DNA from 2 places in the Streptomyces sp. NPDC005263 genome. Region 2 is predicted to be linked to the other one. Evidence: riboswitches for the same ligand, from Rfam matches in the RefSeq annotation. Region 2 holds a riboswitch; the other holds the start of a gene.

Region 1 (7,247 bases), on a different contig from region 2:
TGCCCGTGGGGCACTGCCGTACCCGTTGGGCCCCGCACACCGTGAACGCCCCAGGAGGAGCCACCACGTGACCAGTCGCGTCACCTTCGTCTCGCCCGCGATGAGTGCGTCGATGCGCCAGGCCCGCTTCGACGACGGGGGCTCCATCGACACCGGCGGGGCGGCGCGGGCCCGCGCCTTTGCCGGGTCCCTGCCGGCCGCGGCGCGTGTCGTGGTCTCTCCCACCGTGCGCTGCCGGGAGACGGCTGCCGCGCTCGGTCTCGACGGCGCGGAAGCAGCGGAGTTGTCGGCACTGGACGTGGGACGCTGGCGGGGCCTGACCCTGGCGGAGGTCGGTGCCGGTGAACCGGAGGCGGTGGCCCGCTGGCTCGCCGATCCCGCGTCCGCGCCACACGGCGGGGAGTCCGTGCACGACATGTGCGGGAGGGTGACGGGCTGGCTGACGGCGTCCCAGGACACGGACGGCCGTACGCTCGCCGTCGTCGAGCCGGAGGTCGTGCGGGCCGCGGTGGTCCACGTGCTGGGAGCGCCCTCAGCGGCCTTCTGGCGTCTCGACGTGCCTCCGCTGACGGCCACCACGATCAGTGGGCGCCACGGCCGCTGGAACCTGCGGCTGGGGCACCCACTGGACTCGGTCGAGGCAGCGGCGGACCACTGAGTGCAGCCGGTTCGACCGGCCGGGCGTCATCGCGGGGCGGCCACCGTCGTCCCCGCGGACACCGTGGCCGGCTTCGGGTTCAGCAGCCGTTCGGCCAGTTCGCCGAAGACGAGGCCGAAGCCTGCCCACAGGGTGATCTGGATGGCGAGGGCGGACAGCCGGAACCGCCACAGCAAGGCGGCCGGGAAGTCGCTCGGCACCTCGTTGACGGCGGGCAGGAACGCGTACGCCAGCCCGATCGCGACGGCGAAGCCGAGGACGGCGACGACGGTGGCGTACCAGGTGCCCAGCTTCGGCGCGAGCCGCTTGCCCGCGATCACCGCGGCGATCGCCAGGAGTACCCCGAGCACCATCATCAGGAAGTACAGGGTGGTGCGCTTGCCGATGGTGTCGTGGTCGCCGACGGCGGGCGGGTTGGCCGGATACTTCAGGAACGGCACGACGTACACGGCGAGCAGCGCGGCCCCCGACAGCAGCAGCGCCGTGGCCCGCGGGCTGAAACGGCCCACCCGGCCGAGCGCGAAGCAGAAGGCGAGAGCGGCGATGCCGCCGAACGCCACCCCGTAGATCAGAACGCCGGTGGCCAGGCCCGCGGTGGACTGTAGGGAACGGGAGACGAGTTCGACCTCGTGTTCGTGGGCGGGGGCGTGGGAGTCCTCGAAGCTGATGGCGCTGTCGACGCTCGGTTCGCCGAGGAAGTAGGCGACGACCAGGGCGAGCACGCCGGCACCCAGGCCGGCGAGCATGCCCCGAACGAGCAGATTTCTCACTGTCGCGGAGTTCATGGGTGTGCGGCGTCCCTCAGGTCAGTGGCAGGGGAAGCCGAGGAGGTGGCGGGCGTCGTGGACCCACTCGTGGACGTCACCGCCGGAGACGACCGAGGTGGCGCCCTGTTCGGCGCCGACGAAGTACAGCAGGACCAGCATCAGGATGCCGAAGAAGACCGCCCACGGGGCGATGGCCTTCAGCGGGAGTTTGGCGGGAACGACGGGGGTGGTGGTCGTCGGCTGGGCGACATGCTGCGCCATGGCAAGAGCCTCCTCTGGGAGTTCGCGTCCCATCTCGGTGGTGCACATGACGACGGCCACGGGTCTGACTCGCGGTGCCCCAGGGGGCGCACCGTCCACAGTGGCGCGACCGTGCCGGGTTCTCACCGGCTTCCGTGATGCCGTCGTCTATCAGGGCGACGGTATCGTGAGTCGGGTCTGGGGCCAATACCGCGCCACCTGGCGTGATCCCGTTCTCGCCCGCCAGGTGACGCGGATCACCGCCCGCTCAGCGGTCGCCGAGGCGGCGTCCGTCCCGCTCGCCGCGTCGGCTACGCGGTGGTGTCCGGTGCGGTGAGGCCGAGTTCACGCTCGCCCAGCGGCTCGAAGAAGCGCTCCACGTCGGCGTCGGTCACCTCGGCGAGAGTCGTCGGTGACCACCGTGGGGCGCGGTCCTTGTCGATGACCTGGGCGCGGATGCCCTCGACCAGGTCGGGTGTGGTCAGGGCCGCGCACGAGACGCGGTACTCCTGTTCCAGTACCCGCTCCAGCGTGCCGAGCCGCCGGGCGCGGCGCACGGCGGCCAGGGTGACCTTGAGGGCGGTGGGCGACTTGGACAGCAGGGTCTGCGCGGTCTCCTTGGCAGCCGGGTCGCCCTGGTCCAGCAGCCGATGGACGATCTCCTCGACGGTGTCGGCCGCGTAGCAGGAGTCGATCCACTCCCGGTGACCGGCCAACTCCGCCTCCGGCGACGGCCGCACATGACGGTCCAGGGCTTCCCGGACGGACAGCTCGGTGAGGTCGCCGACGAACTGCCCGAGTGAGGCGGACGGTACGTAGTGATCGGCGAGCCCGCACCACAAGGCGTCCCCGGCACCGATCGGCGCCCCCGTGAGCGCGAGGTGGGTGCCCAGTTCGCCCGGGGCGAGGGCGAGCAGATGGGTGCCGCCGACGTCCGGCACGAACCCGATACCGGTCTCCGGCATGGCGATCCTCGACCGCTCGGTGACCACCCGGACACTGCCGTGCGCGGAGACGCCGACACCGCCGCCCATGACGATGCCGTCCATGACGGCGACGTACGGCTTGGGGTAGCGGGCGATACGGGCGTTGAGGTGGTACTCGTCCCGCCAGAAAGCGGCCGAGGCGGCGCCGTCCCCGTCACGGGCGTCGTCGTGGACGGCGCGGATGTCGCCGCCCGCGCACAGGCCGCGCTCCCCCGCGCCGGTGAGGACGACGGCCTCCACGGCCGGATCGTCCGCCCACGCGGCCAGTGCGTCGCCGATGCGGCGCACCATGACGTGGTTCAGGGCGTTGATGGCCCTCGGCCGGTTGAGCATGATGTGGGCGACCCGGCCGGTGGTGTGCAGCAGGACGGGTTCCTCGCCGCCGGTCATCCGGATGTCCCTGTCAGGCCGCGGGCCATGGTGACGCGCATGATCGTTGGTTCCTTCCACGACTGATGGACATGCCGGTCATGGACGATCTTCTCAATGCCGGACTCACCGAGGTGGCCCGGGGGGGGGCGCGTCGGTCGGAGCCCGGTCACCCGGGCAGTCCCCAGCGGGGCGCCTCCTCGTTCGGCTCGACGGGAGTGATCCGCAGGTCGGGACGGTCGCCCTTGGCGGTGATGAGAGCCGACTCGCCCTTGCGCAGGGTGACGTGGATCGTCCCGTCACCCAAGGACCGGTACCGCAGGGGGCGTCCGCCGCCGTCGCGTACCTCGATCGGGCCGGGGACGCCGTGCCGTACGACGCAGGGGGCGCCCGCCTCGCTGACCAGCCGTACCCAGCGGGTCACCCCGCCCTTGCGTACGGCACTGAGCAGGAACGCCCCCTGGGTACGGAAGTCGTGCACGGTCAGGTCCGCCCAGGCGGCGGGCAGCGCGGGGAAGACGCGGATGGTGCCGCCCCAGGACTGGCAGACCATGTCATGGAGGGACTGGGCGGCCGAGAGGGGGGTCTCGATGACGGGGCCCGATTCCTTGTACATGGTGTTGGGCTGGATGAAGCGGGTCATCAGCTGGCCCAGGTAGCTGAGCGCGTCCTCGCCCTTGCCCAGCAGGGCCGACATGGAGGCCGCGCCCGTGAACGTATAGCCCTGGAGAGCCCCTTCGAAGCCCACCCAGTGTGCCAGGGACTTCTCGATCAGGGCCTTCTCGTCGGGCGTACGGCCGGTCAGTTCGTACAGCGGGTACACCGCCAGGAGGTGCGAGTAGTGACGGTGCGACTTCGCGAACGGGATGTCCGCGCCGATCATGAAGCCGTTGCCGTCCGTCGGATACGCGGCCCGCCTGCTCAGCACCTCGCGCCAGCGCGGCGCCAACTCGTCGTCGAGGCCGAGGAGTTCGGCCGACTCGAGGAGGGTGCGGCAGCCCCATGTCAGCAGCATCAGGTCGTAGTTGCAGTCCCGCGAGTTCCCCCCGTACTCGGGTGAGAAGGTGGCCGGCAGGTGCAGTCTGCCGTCGGCGCCCGGCTCCAGGAAGCGCAGGTAGTAGTTGATCGCCTTGCGCAGGAGCGGGAAGAGGACGTCACGGAGGATCGACTCGTCCATCGTGTGGCGATAGCTGAGCCAGACGTTGTGCAGGGCCCAGGTGAGGTTGCCGACCTCGGGGGTCGGCGGGTCCTGGCCCGGGATGCCGACGCCGTAGCCCAGTACGGGGTCGGTGGCGCCGCCGTTGACCAGCGAGGCGTCGGTGGTGCGCGGGATCCCCAGTGAGTCGGCGCGGTACGCGGGCGCCACCTCCGCCCTGAGGTTGTCCCGGAACTCGCTCAACGCCCTTGTCACGGCGTCGAGTTCGAGGTGGTTGGAGCCGTGGATCAGCCAGTACTCCAACTGCACGTTCAGGTTCCACCAGGTCGCCGGCCACGGCGTGGGCTCCACCCAGGGGCCGCAGGTGGCCATGACGGGCGCGTCGCGCCGGGCCGCGGAGGCCGTCTTGTACAGCTGGATCCAGTAGAAGCGCTGCATGCGGGCGTCGGGCAGCGAGAGGAAACTCTTCCGGTAGTAGGCGTTCCACCAGGCGCGATGCGGCACCGCCAGTGCGTCGTACGGGAGTTTCGAGGCGCTCTGGACCGCGGCCGACGCGCGCCCGAGCGCCGTCGACTTCGGATACGAGTGCGCGACATGCACATACAGCGTCCGGGTACGCCCCCATGTGCGCTCCCGCCACGCGGTGACGTGCTGCCCGCCCGCGAGCAGCGGCTGCACGGCAGCGGAGACGCCGCCGTACTGGCGGGTCTCGGCGGGCGGGTTGGCCTGGTATCCCTCCGGCAGCGGCTTGAACGCGGCGCGCGGACTGATCGCCTCCGCCGGGTGGAACACCCACGCGAAGTCGCGTTCGCCCTCGCTCGGTGTCACCTCGACGGCGAGCACGGAGCGGGAGTTGTGCACCAGGGCGCGGATCGTGAGGGTGCCCCGGTCCGTGGTGAGGGTGCCGGTCAGTTCGGCGTCGCGCAGCCCGAGCCGCCAGTCGAGGCCGGTGATGGTGCCCACCGGCTCCAGCGTGAAGTGACCGATCGGCAGCCGTGCGAGGCCGAACAGCGACCCGAACTGCGGGCGGTGATCCTGGACTTCGGAGTGCTGCACGTTGAAGCGGACGGCCCGGAAGGTGTCGGCCTCGGTGCCCGCTTCGGCGTAGATCCCCGAACCCAGGAAGCCGTTGCCCAGATACGGGCCCTCGTACCAGGTCTTCGGCATCCGCTGCCAGACCAGGTCGGCGTCGTCGAGGACGGTGCGCCAGGGGTCGGCGCCGTGCGGGTCGGTGCCCTGCGGGTCGGTCGTCGCCGCTCCGGCCGGGGTGGGCAGGCCCCCCGCGAGCAGTGTCCCGCCGATCGCGGAGCCGGTGGCAAGCACCGTACGTCTGGACGGACGGCTGGAACGACGGCTGGACGGGCTGGGCATAGCGCCTCCTGGCTCGTACGACTCGCAGAGGTTCATCTCACCGAGATTCATCGGAGCTATCTCAGGTCGAAAGGTAGAGATGACGCGATGAGTCGTCAACATCCAGCAAGAGATCCGATGTGTTGGTTGCGTGAGCGGATACAATTGCCCGACCCGAACGCCTCGATACGAGCGCCTCGATACGAGCGGACCCACGCGTGCCGGTTCAGGAGAACGTACGCACGACGTCCCGGACTCGGGCCACGGTGTCGCCGTACACCCCGAAGTGGGCCAGAGCCGCGAGGTGTTCTCGCAGGTGCAGCAGCGGCATGCGGTCCCGCCAGCCGTCGGCCAAGGGGGACACCTCCTCGTACGCGCGGAAGAAGCGGTCCGGCGGAGGGTCGCAGCAGTACATCATGCTGAGGTCGGACTCGGCCCACGTCCAGCACACCGCCGGATCGATGAACACGGGTTCGCCGGCCGGGTCCGCGACGAGGTTGTTGGGCCAGAGGTCGCCGTGGTTGAGCACGCTCGGGGCCGCCGGGACGAGCTGCGGAAGGCGCTCGCAGATCCGCTCCAGGCCGGACAGGTCGGCCGGTTCGAGGGCGCCGCGGACCTTGGGCTCGCGGAGGTAGCGGCGGATCCTGCGCTCGGCGAAGAACGCGTGGCCGTCCTCGGTCCAGCCGTTCTCCTGGGGAAGCAGGCCCAGCCATCCGTCGCTGTCCCAGCCGAACCGGTCGCCGCGCACCGAGTGCAGCTTCGCGAAGGCCCGGCCGGCCGACTCCCAGAACCCGTCGGTATCGAGCCGTGGTTGCAGCGCTTCCATCAGGATGTGCTGCGCGCTCACCTCGAACACCCGGGGAGTGCGGATGCCCGCCCGCTCGTCGAGCGCCCTGAGGCCGTCCACCTCCAGCGGGAACAGGTCGGCCGGCGCGTCGACGGAACCCTTGAGGACGTACGCCTTTCCGTCGGCGAGGGTCAGGCGCCACACGTCGTTCACCGCCCCGCCGGCGAGCGGCTCGGCGGCGACCACGCTCGGGACGACCGCGCTGGGCAGGCGCTTCCAGAGGGCGTTCACCGTGTCAACTCCGTCAGGGGTCCCAGAAGGCCGGGCGAGAGGGAAGGCGAAGGAACCGGTTCGGGAACCGCCTGCCGCCGATTGAAGCCGCGCCGTGGCGGGCCTGTCAATGCCCGACCTCCGCATTCCTCCGATGACTGAACAAAGTCGACCCTGGACTCCGCAGCGAGCTCCACCCAGCGGAGGGTGAAGATAACGCGAGGAAAATGCGCATTATTCGTGCCTATAGGCGGATGGTGCCCGATCCTGGCGATGCAAATGAGCCACCACTGACTCTTCGACGATCAACACATCCGATGTAACTCCGTGCACAGGGAGCCCCGGGAGAGGAGAGAGGTATGCCTGCGGCGATCAGCACCGAGGGACTCACCAAGGTGTTCCACACCACCGAACGCGGTGAAGGGCTGCGCGGTGTCCTGCGCTCGCTGGTGGCACCGCGGCGGATCGCCGGCACCGCCGTGGACGACGTCTCCTTCCAGGTCGAACACGGCGAACTCCTCGCACTGCTGGGCCCGAACGGGGCAGGCAAGTCCACCATCATCAAGATGCTCACCGGCATCCTCACCCCCACCTCCGGCCGGGCGGAGGTCGTCGGGGTGGTGCCGTATCAGGAGCGGCTGCGCAACGCGCGGACCGTGGGGGC
Region 2 (7,247 bases):
GACGTTCCCGAACTGGAGCGAGGCGAGCACGATGTCGTCGCCGTCCACGTACAGGCTGCCCGGCGGCTCGCCCCACGCCTCCAGCATGCCGTCCCTGAGGTCCGGGTCGAGCGTGTCGAACCAGGCCCGGTAGTCGGCCAGCGGCACCCGGGCGGGCGCGGCGGCCAGCTGCTCCTCGGTGAGCCACTCGACGTCGTGGCCACCGGCGTTGATCAGCCGGTGGATCAGCTCGTCGCCGTTGTCGGGGTGGCCCTCGACCACGTATCCGGCGTCCCGGAGGGAGTCCAGCACCCGCACCGCCGAAGCGGGCGTGTCCAGACCCACCGCGTTGCCGACCCGGGAGTGCTTGGTCGGGTACGCGGTGAACACCAGCGCGAGCTTCTTGTCGGCGTTCGGCTTGTGCCTCAACCGGGCGTGCCGTACGGCGATCCCGGCGACCCGCGCGGCCCGCTCGGGGTCGGCGACGTACACCGGGACGTCGTCCGGGCCCTGCTCCTTGAACGAGAAGGGGACGGTGATCAGGCGCCCGTCGAACTCCGGGATGGCCACCTGCATCGCCGCGTCCATGGGGGACAGGGCGGCGTCCGACTCGTCCCAGGCCTTCCGGGAGGACGTCAGACAGAGCCCTTGCAGCACGGGGACGTCGAGGTCGGCGAGGGCTCCGATGTCCCAGGCCTCCTCGTCGCCGCCGGCCGACGCCTGCGAGGCGTGGGCGCCGCCCGCCGCGAGGACGGTGGCGACCAGGGCGTCGGCCTTCTGGAGGATCTCGTACAGCCCGGCGTCGGCGCCGCGCAGCGAACCGCAGTACACCGGAAGGGCGTTGGCGCCCGTCGCCTCGATCGCGTCGCACAGCGTGTCCACGAAGGCGGTGTTCCCGCTCAGCTCATGGGCGCGGTAGAAGAGGACACCGACGGTCGGGCGGCCCTCGACGAGGTCACGCCCGCCATGGATGCCGTACTCCGGCATCTTCCGCGGCTCGACGAACCCCTCACCCGTCAGCAGCACCGTGTCGGACAGGAAACGCGCCAGTTCGGTGAGGTTGTCGGGCCCGCCCTCGACGAGGTACCGAAGCGCCTCCGCGACGACGCCCGCGGGCACCGACGACTCGGCCATCAACTCCGCGTCGGGAACGCTCTCCCCGCCCAGCAGCACGGTCGGGACACCGGACGCCTTCAGCGCCGCCAGCCCGTCCTCCCAAGCCCGCTTGCCGCCGAGCAGCCGTACGACGGCGATGTCCGAGCCGTCGAGGAGTCCCGGAAGGTCCTCCGCGACATCCACCCGGGTCGGATTGCCGATCCGGTACGAGGCGCCGTCAGCGGCCCTGGCCGCCAACAGGTCCGTGTCGGCGGTCGACAACAACAACACTGTGCTCATGCGGGCGCTCCCGGTGGAATGAAAGGCAGTCCTTGCGGCGCGCCGGACTCGATGAGCCGCCACAGCGCGTCCGTGTCCGCGTGCTGTTCGATCAGGTCGCCGAGCCGGTCGAGCTGCTCCTCGCGCAGCGCGGCGAACGAGGTGTCGGCGGCCGGCACGAAACGCCGGCCCGCGGCGGCCGCCACCTCGCGCAGGAAGGCCCGCCGGAAGCCGTCCGACTCCAGCGAGCCGTGCCAGTGGGTGCCCCAGGTCTGGCCGACCCGGCAGCCGTCCAGACTGTGTCCACGGTCATCGGAGATGAACGTGTCGCCCCCGGAGATCTCGGCGACCCCGTGATGGATCTCGTATCCCTCGACCGGTTCGCCCAGGGCCTCGCCCTCCGGCCGGGTGAGGGTCTTCTCGCGGGCGAACCGCACCCGGACGGGCAGGATCCCGAGCCCGTCCACGTGTCCGCGGCGGCTCTCGACGTCGTCCTCGATGTGCTCGCCGAGGATCTGGAAGCCGCCGCAGATGCCGAGGACGGGCCGGTGCTCGGCGGCCCGGCGCCCGATGGCCTCGGCCAGCCCCCGCTCGCGGAGCCACTCCAGAGCACGGACCGTCCCCCGGGTACCCGGGATCACGACGAGATCGGCGTCGGCCAGTTCCTCGGGCCGGTCCACGAACCGCACCACGACGCCGGGTTCGGCGGCCAGCGCGTCCACGTCGGTGAAGTTGGACATGAGGGGGACCGCGCAGACGGCGACCCGCAGCACGTCCTCGCCGACGGGCGGGGAGAGGTTGGACTCCCGTACGGTCCCGCGCAAGGACACCCGCAGCCCGTCCTCCTCGTCGATGCCGAGGCCGTGCCGGAAGGGCAGGACGCCGTAGGTGTGCCGCCCGGTCAGCCCGTGCAGCATGTCCAGGCCGGGCTCCAACAGGCTGACGTCCCCCCGGAACTTGTTGACCAGGAACCCGGCGACGAGTTCCTGGTCCTCGGGAGAGAGCAGGGCGACGGTCCCGAAGAAGGAGGCGAAGACGCCCCCACGGTCGATGTCACCGACCACGAGCACCGGAAGCCGCGCGTTGCGCGCGACGCCCATGTTCACGATGTCGGTCCGCCGCAGGTTGATCTCGGCGGGAGAGCCGGCCCCTTCACAGATCACCGCGTCATACGTGCCCCGCAACTCGGCGAGACAGTCGAGGACGGTCCCCAGCAACTGCTGCTGCCGCCCACCGTGATAGCCACGCGCACTGAGCTCCCCGACCGGCTTGCCGAGCAGCACGACCTGACTGCTCTGTTCGCCGCCCGGCTTCAGCAGCACCGGATTCATCGACGCGGTCGGCTCCACCCGGCAGGCCTGCGCCTGCATGGCCTGCGCCCGCCCGATCTCCGCGCCCTGACGCGTCACGAACGAGTTGAGGGACATGTTCTGCGCCTTGAAGGGCGCGACCTTGACGCCCTGGCGCACCAGCCACCGGCAGATCCCCGCGGTGACGACGCTTTTGCCGGCGTCGGAGGTGGTGCCGGCCACCAGAAGACCACCACTCATCGGCCACGCCCCCTCATCAGAAACCGCCCGGCGGCACTGACACCGAGCGCCAGCAGACCGACGTTGCGGGACAGCCGTACGGCCCGCTCGATGTCGTGGGTGTCCACGGCCCGCCCTTCCCCGTTCAGCACGGGCCGGTGCTCCACCCGGCCCCCGTACGACAAGGTCCCGCCCAGCCGCACCCCGAGCGCGCCCGCGAACGACGCCTCCACGGGCCCCGCGTTGGGACTCGGATGCTGTGCCGCGTCGGCCCGCCAGGCGCGCACGGCACCTCGCGGACAGGGGCCCGCGAGCGCCGCCAGGACGGCGGTCAGCCGCGCCCCGGGCCAGCCCGCGACGTCGTCGAGCCGCGCGGACGCCCATCCGTAGCGCCGGTACCTGGGCGACTTGTGCCCGACCATCGCGTCGAGGGTGTTGACGGCCCGGAACCCGAGAAGCCCGGGCACCCCGCCCACGGCTCCCCACACCAGCGCCCCCACCACGGCATCGGAGGTGTTCTCGGCGACCGACTCCACGACCGCGCGCGCGATCCCGTCGGCGTCCAGCGCCTGCGGATCCCGCCCGCACAGATGCGGCAGCCGGGCCCGCGCCCCGGTGAGGTCCCCCGCCTCCAGCGCCCGAGCGATGCTCCGGGCCTCCCGCGCGAGTGACGTCCCGCCGACGACCGCCCAGGTGGCGGCACCGGTCAGCGCGACGGAAGCGGCGGGTGAGGTACGTACGGCACGAGTCGCCGCGGCCCCGAGCGCGACGGCGCCACCGGCGCACACGACGGCGTGCAGCGCGCCCCACCCCCGGTGGTCCCGCCACAACACCCGTTCCACGGCACCCGCGGCCCGCCCGAACAGGGCGACCGGATGCCCACGGCGAGGATCACCGAGGAGCAGGTCACCGAGGAGGCCGGCGGCGGCGCCGTACGCGAAGACGCGATCGGCACGCATGGACTCAGCCGACCGCTGTCACAGACGGGGTGCGGCTACGGGATCTCGAACGGCAGCCGAGCATGGCGATATGTCCTCACTCAGGGTGTCCACGCCCTGGTTCGACGAGACCGGCGGCGAGAGTTCCTGGCTCCCGGGGCTTTCTACCCCGGTGACAGTGGCGGGACCGCGCCGGACTCACACCGGCTTCCTCTTCTGCCGCCGTACATGGCCCCGGCAGTCCACCACGGGGTTGGAAGGGCCGTCAACTTGCCGTTGACCTGCGAAGGGAGAGTGTGCTGAGACCCACACACGCGCGGTCACAGCCGTCACAACGACGTGGGGGGGGGGGGGGGGGGGCCCGCCCCCCCCCCCCCCCGGGGGGCCGGGGGCGCCCCCCGCGGGCCGAGAAGGGGGGTGCCCCACACCCCCCCCCCCCCCGGGTAGGGCGCTTACCACACCGTGGGGGGGGGCCACGGGTGGGTGTTGCCCCAATAGTGGGGTAGCCAGAAACGAAAACCCCCCCCCGGGGGGGGGGGGCCCCCCGGGGGCCCCCCCACCGCCGTCGTGTTGGGCGGGTTTTCGCCGCCGGGGCGCTTACGCCGGGCGCGCCCTCGGCCGGGCGTCGGCGTCGGGCGGGGCGGGCCGCCCTCCGCGCGACGGGAGCGGCGGGCGGCGGCCTCAGGACAGTGGCCTCAGGTCAGCGGCGGGCCTGGTTCCGGCTGGGGCACGGGTTCCGGGCCCGGGGGAATCGGGGACGGGGAGGGCTCGGGCGTCGGACGGGGGTCCGGAGTCGGGCCAGGGGCCGGTGGGGGCGTTGGGTCCGGAGGGGGGCCAGGGGCCGGTGGGGATGTGGGATCCGGAGCCGGGGGCGGTTCGGGGTTCGGTACCGGATCGGGGTACGGCTGCGGCGGCCCGGGATCCGGGCCGGGTGTGGGTTCCGGTCCGGGGCCAGGAGTGGGTCCTGGATGGACGGGGTCCGAGTACGGGTTCGTCATGGCGTCCTCCGGCGAGTCGGTCGACGTCGGCTCTGGACTACTCCCCCGCGTACCCGACGGCGGCGCCGCCACTCACTCCCCCGCGTGAACTACCTGGCCCTGGTGGGCCGCTCGACGTGCGGTGGGCCGTGGCTGCCCGGGGGCGGATGCGGTCGGCGGCGAGTCTCGCCCCGCAGACGTCGGCGCGCAGACGTCAACGCGCAGAGGTCGGCACGCTCTGGAGCGGCGCCCGGTCGGGCCCGCTGAAAGGCCCCCTTACTCCCCCGTGCCCCGCACGTGGCTCGGACGCCCGGCGGCGGCCATCGCCCGCGCGCCCGCCGCCAGTCCAAGCCGGGGACTGGACAGGACCGGGATCGTGGTCGCCACCAGGTCCTGGGCCGAGGCGGTCGAGACCTGCGCCAGCACGATCACGTCCGCGTCCCTCTCCTCGTCGGCCGCCGCCGCCACCAGGCGCAGCGAGCCCTCGAGGTCGCCGGCCTCGAAGCGCTGCCAGGCACCGCCGACCAGACGGCCGCGTACCGCGACGGCGTCGCCTGCGCGGCGGGCCTCCTCCTCGATCAGGGCGGCCGTGGGGCCGAGCGTGCTCTCGACGGTGGCGAGGACGACGATCCGCGGTCCGGCGGCCACCGCGGCGGAGGCCATCGGGCGGTCCACCCGAAGCACCGGTACCCCGACCTCGGGGGCGGCGGCCTCGGCGACACCCCCGATGGTCGAGCAGGTGCACAGCACGACCCGCGCGCCGAGATCGACCGCACGCTCCAGGGCGGCGCGCACGTCGTCCCGTACCGCGTCCGGTCCCTCGGCGCGGGCCCGGCTCAGCAGTTCCTCGTCGACGAAGTGCCCCAGCTCCAGGCCCTGGTGGTCCGCGTCGCGCAGGCCGTCGAAGACCGGGACGTGGCGGGGCGAGGTGTGCAGAAGGGCGAGCGTCACGCGTTGTCCTCTCTCCCGCTCGTTTCTCCCGCTCGTGTGCTCCTCGGGGCTCAGAAACGGCCCGGGTGGGCCGCCAGCCACTGCTTCGCGGCGCGCAGCAGTTCGGGGTCGGCGGCCGGAGCCTCGTCGGGGTGGCGTTCGGCCCACTTGACGACGTACGGGCACAGCGGGGCGACGACGATGTGCTCGCGCCGCGCGATGTCGTACAGCTCGCGCGCCAGGGAACCCGCGATGCCCTTCCCCTCGTGGGCCGGCTCGACGATCGTGTGCACGGGGACGAGGGCGGCCGCGGGCGACTCCAGCACGAAGTACTCGATACGACCGACGACTTCACCACCGGCGCGGGCCTCCAGGCGGCCCGCGGTCCGGTCGTCGCGGATCTCGATCTCGCTCATGGGCACGCTCCTGGTACGTCGGGGTCAGGCCACGACGGCCTGCGGGCTGCGCTCCTGGTCCGACCCCGGCACCGGCTCGGACGGGTCGGCCCCCAGAGCCACGACGCGGTTGTCGCGGTCCACGTGCACGACCCGGGGTGCGAACTCCCGTGCCTCGGCGTCGGTCATCTGAGCGTAACTGATGATGATCACCAGATCGCCGGGATGCACCAGATGGGCCGCGGCCCCGTTGATCCCCACGACCCCGGATCCACGCTCGCCCTCGATGACGTACGTCTCCAGCCGGGCCCCGTTGGTGATGTCGACGATGTGCACGAGCTCACCGGGCAGCAGGTCGGCGGCGTCGAGCAGATCCGCGTCGATGGTCACCGATCCCACGTAGTGCAGGTCGGCCTGGGTGACGGTGGCTCTGTGGATCTTGGACTTGAAGAGAGTACGCAGCACTTTGGACTCCTGGAGGACGGCTCCCCGCCTACTTTCTGCAGGTCAGGGGCGGCCAACACTGTACATGGCCATACCTTCGACGCGAAGACCTTCAGGAAGATCGTGCATGGCCATGACCTAGCTTCCACGGGTTCCGGCCGTTCGCCGGCGGTCACCGGAAGACTGCGGGCTCGCTCCCGGACCGGCGTGGAGACCGACGCCGTGCTTCCCAGCGTCGGTCAGAGGGCCGACACACGCTCAATCGTCCAGCCCGACGCCGGCCAGATCGCACAGCAGTGGGAGGAGCGTGCCTGTTCTCTCCTCGCCGAGTTGATCGACGGTCCATTGGTTCACGCGCGCGACTGCCGGTTCCACCTCGCGCAGCAGCGCGTGCCCTTCCTCCGTGATGTGGACGATGTGACGCCTGCGGTTGAGCGGGTCGGGTTCGCGCTTGACCCAGCCTCGGGAGGAGAGCCGGTCCAGCAGGGTGGTCATGGTGGACCGGTCGATGGCAGTGGCCAGACCGAGGGCGGACTGGTCGATCCCGGGACGCTCCGCGAGCGTGGCGAGAGCCGCGTACTGGGGGGCGGTCAGCTCGGGCACCTCCGCCTGCCAGACCGCGTTGACCCGCTGAAGCGCTCGACGCAGCAGGTGCATCGGCTGGTCGATGAGCTGTTCGGG

Evidence for each region. A riboswitch is a leader RNA that binds a small molecule or an ion and turns the genes downstream of it on or off. The one in region 2 is predicted to bind cobalamin.
Region 1: linked by a shared signal. The riboswitch ahead of ACFYRY_RS24285 (CbtB-domain containing protein) and the one ahead of ACFYRY_RS33555 (cobalamin biosynthesis protein) in region 2 are both predicted to bind cobalamin.

Annotation. Positions count from the first base shown of each region.
Region 1 is NZ_JBIAKJ010000005.1:363,985-371,231, forward strand. It holds gene ACFYRY_RS24270 (hypothetical protein) at 1-71, shown strand, start outside; gene ACFYRY_RS24275 (histidine phosphatase family protein) at 68-658, shown strand; gene ACFYRY_RS24280 (CbtA family protein) at 685-1,443, opposite strand; gene ACFYRY_RS24285 (CbtB-domain containing protein) at 1,465-1,686, opposite strand; cobalamin riboswitch at 1,724-1,864, opposite strand; gene ACFYRY_RS24290 (enoyl-CoA hydratase/isomerase family protein) at 1,977-3,041, opposite strand; gene ACFYRY_RS24295 (glycoside hydrolase family 95-like protein) at 3,190-5,547, opposite strand; gene ACFYRY_RS24300 (fructosamine kinase family protein) at 5,753-6,604, opposite strand; gene ACFYRY_RS24305 (ATP-binding cassette domain-containing protein) at 6,943-7,247, shown strand, end outside.
Region 2 is NZ_JBIAKJ010000009.1:141,683-148,929, forward strand. It holds gene cobN (cobaltochelatase subunit CobN) at 1-1,374, opposite strand, end outside; gene ACFYRY_RS33550 (cobyric acid synthase) at 1,371-2,903, opposite strand; gene ACFYRY_RS33555 (cobalamin biosynthesis protein) at 2,900-3,841, opposite strand; cobalamin riboswitch at 3,942-4,074, opposite strand; gene ACFYRY_RS33560 (aspartate/glutamate racemase family protein) at 5,074-5,748, opposite strand; gene ACFYRY_RS33565 (GNAT family N-acetyltransferase) at 5,799-6,143, opposite strand; gene panD (aspartate 1-decarboxylase) at 6,168-6,587, opposite strand; gene ACFYRY_RS33575 (MarR family winged helix-turn-helix transcriptional regulator) at 6,825-7,247, opposite strand, start outside.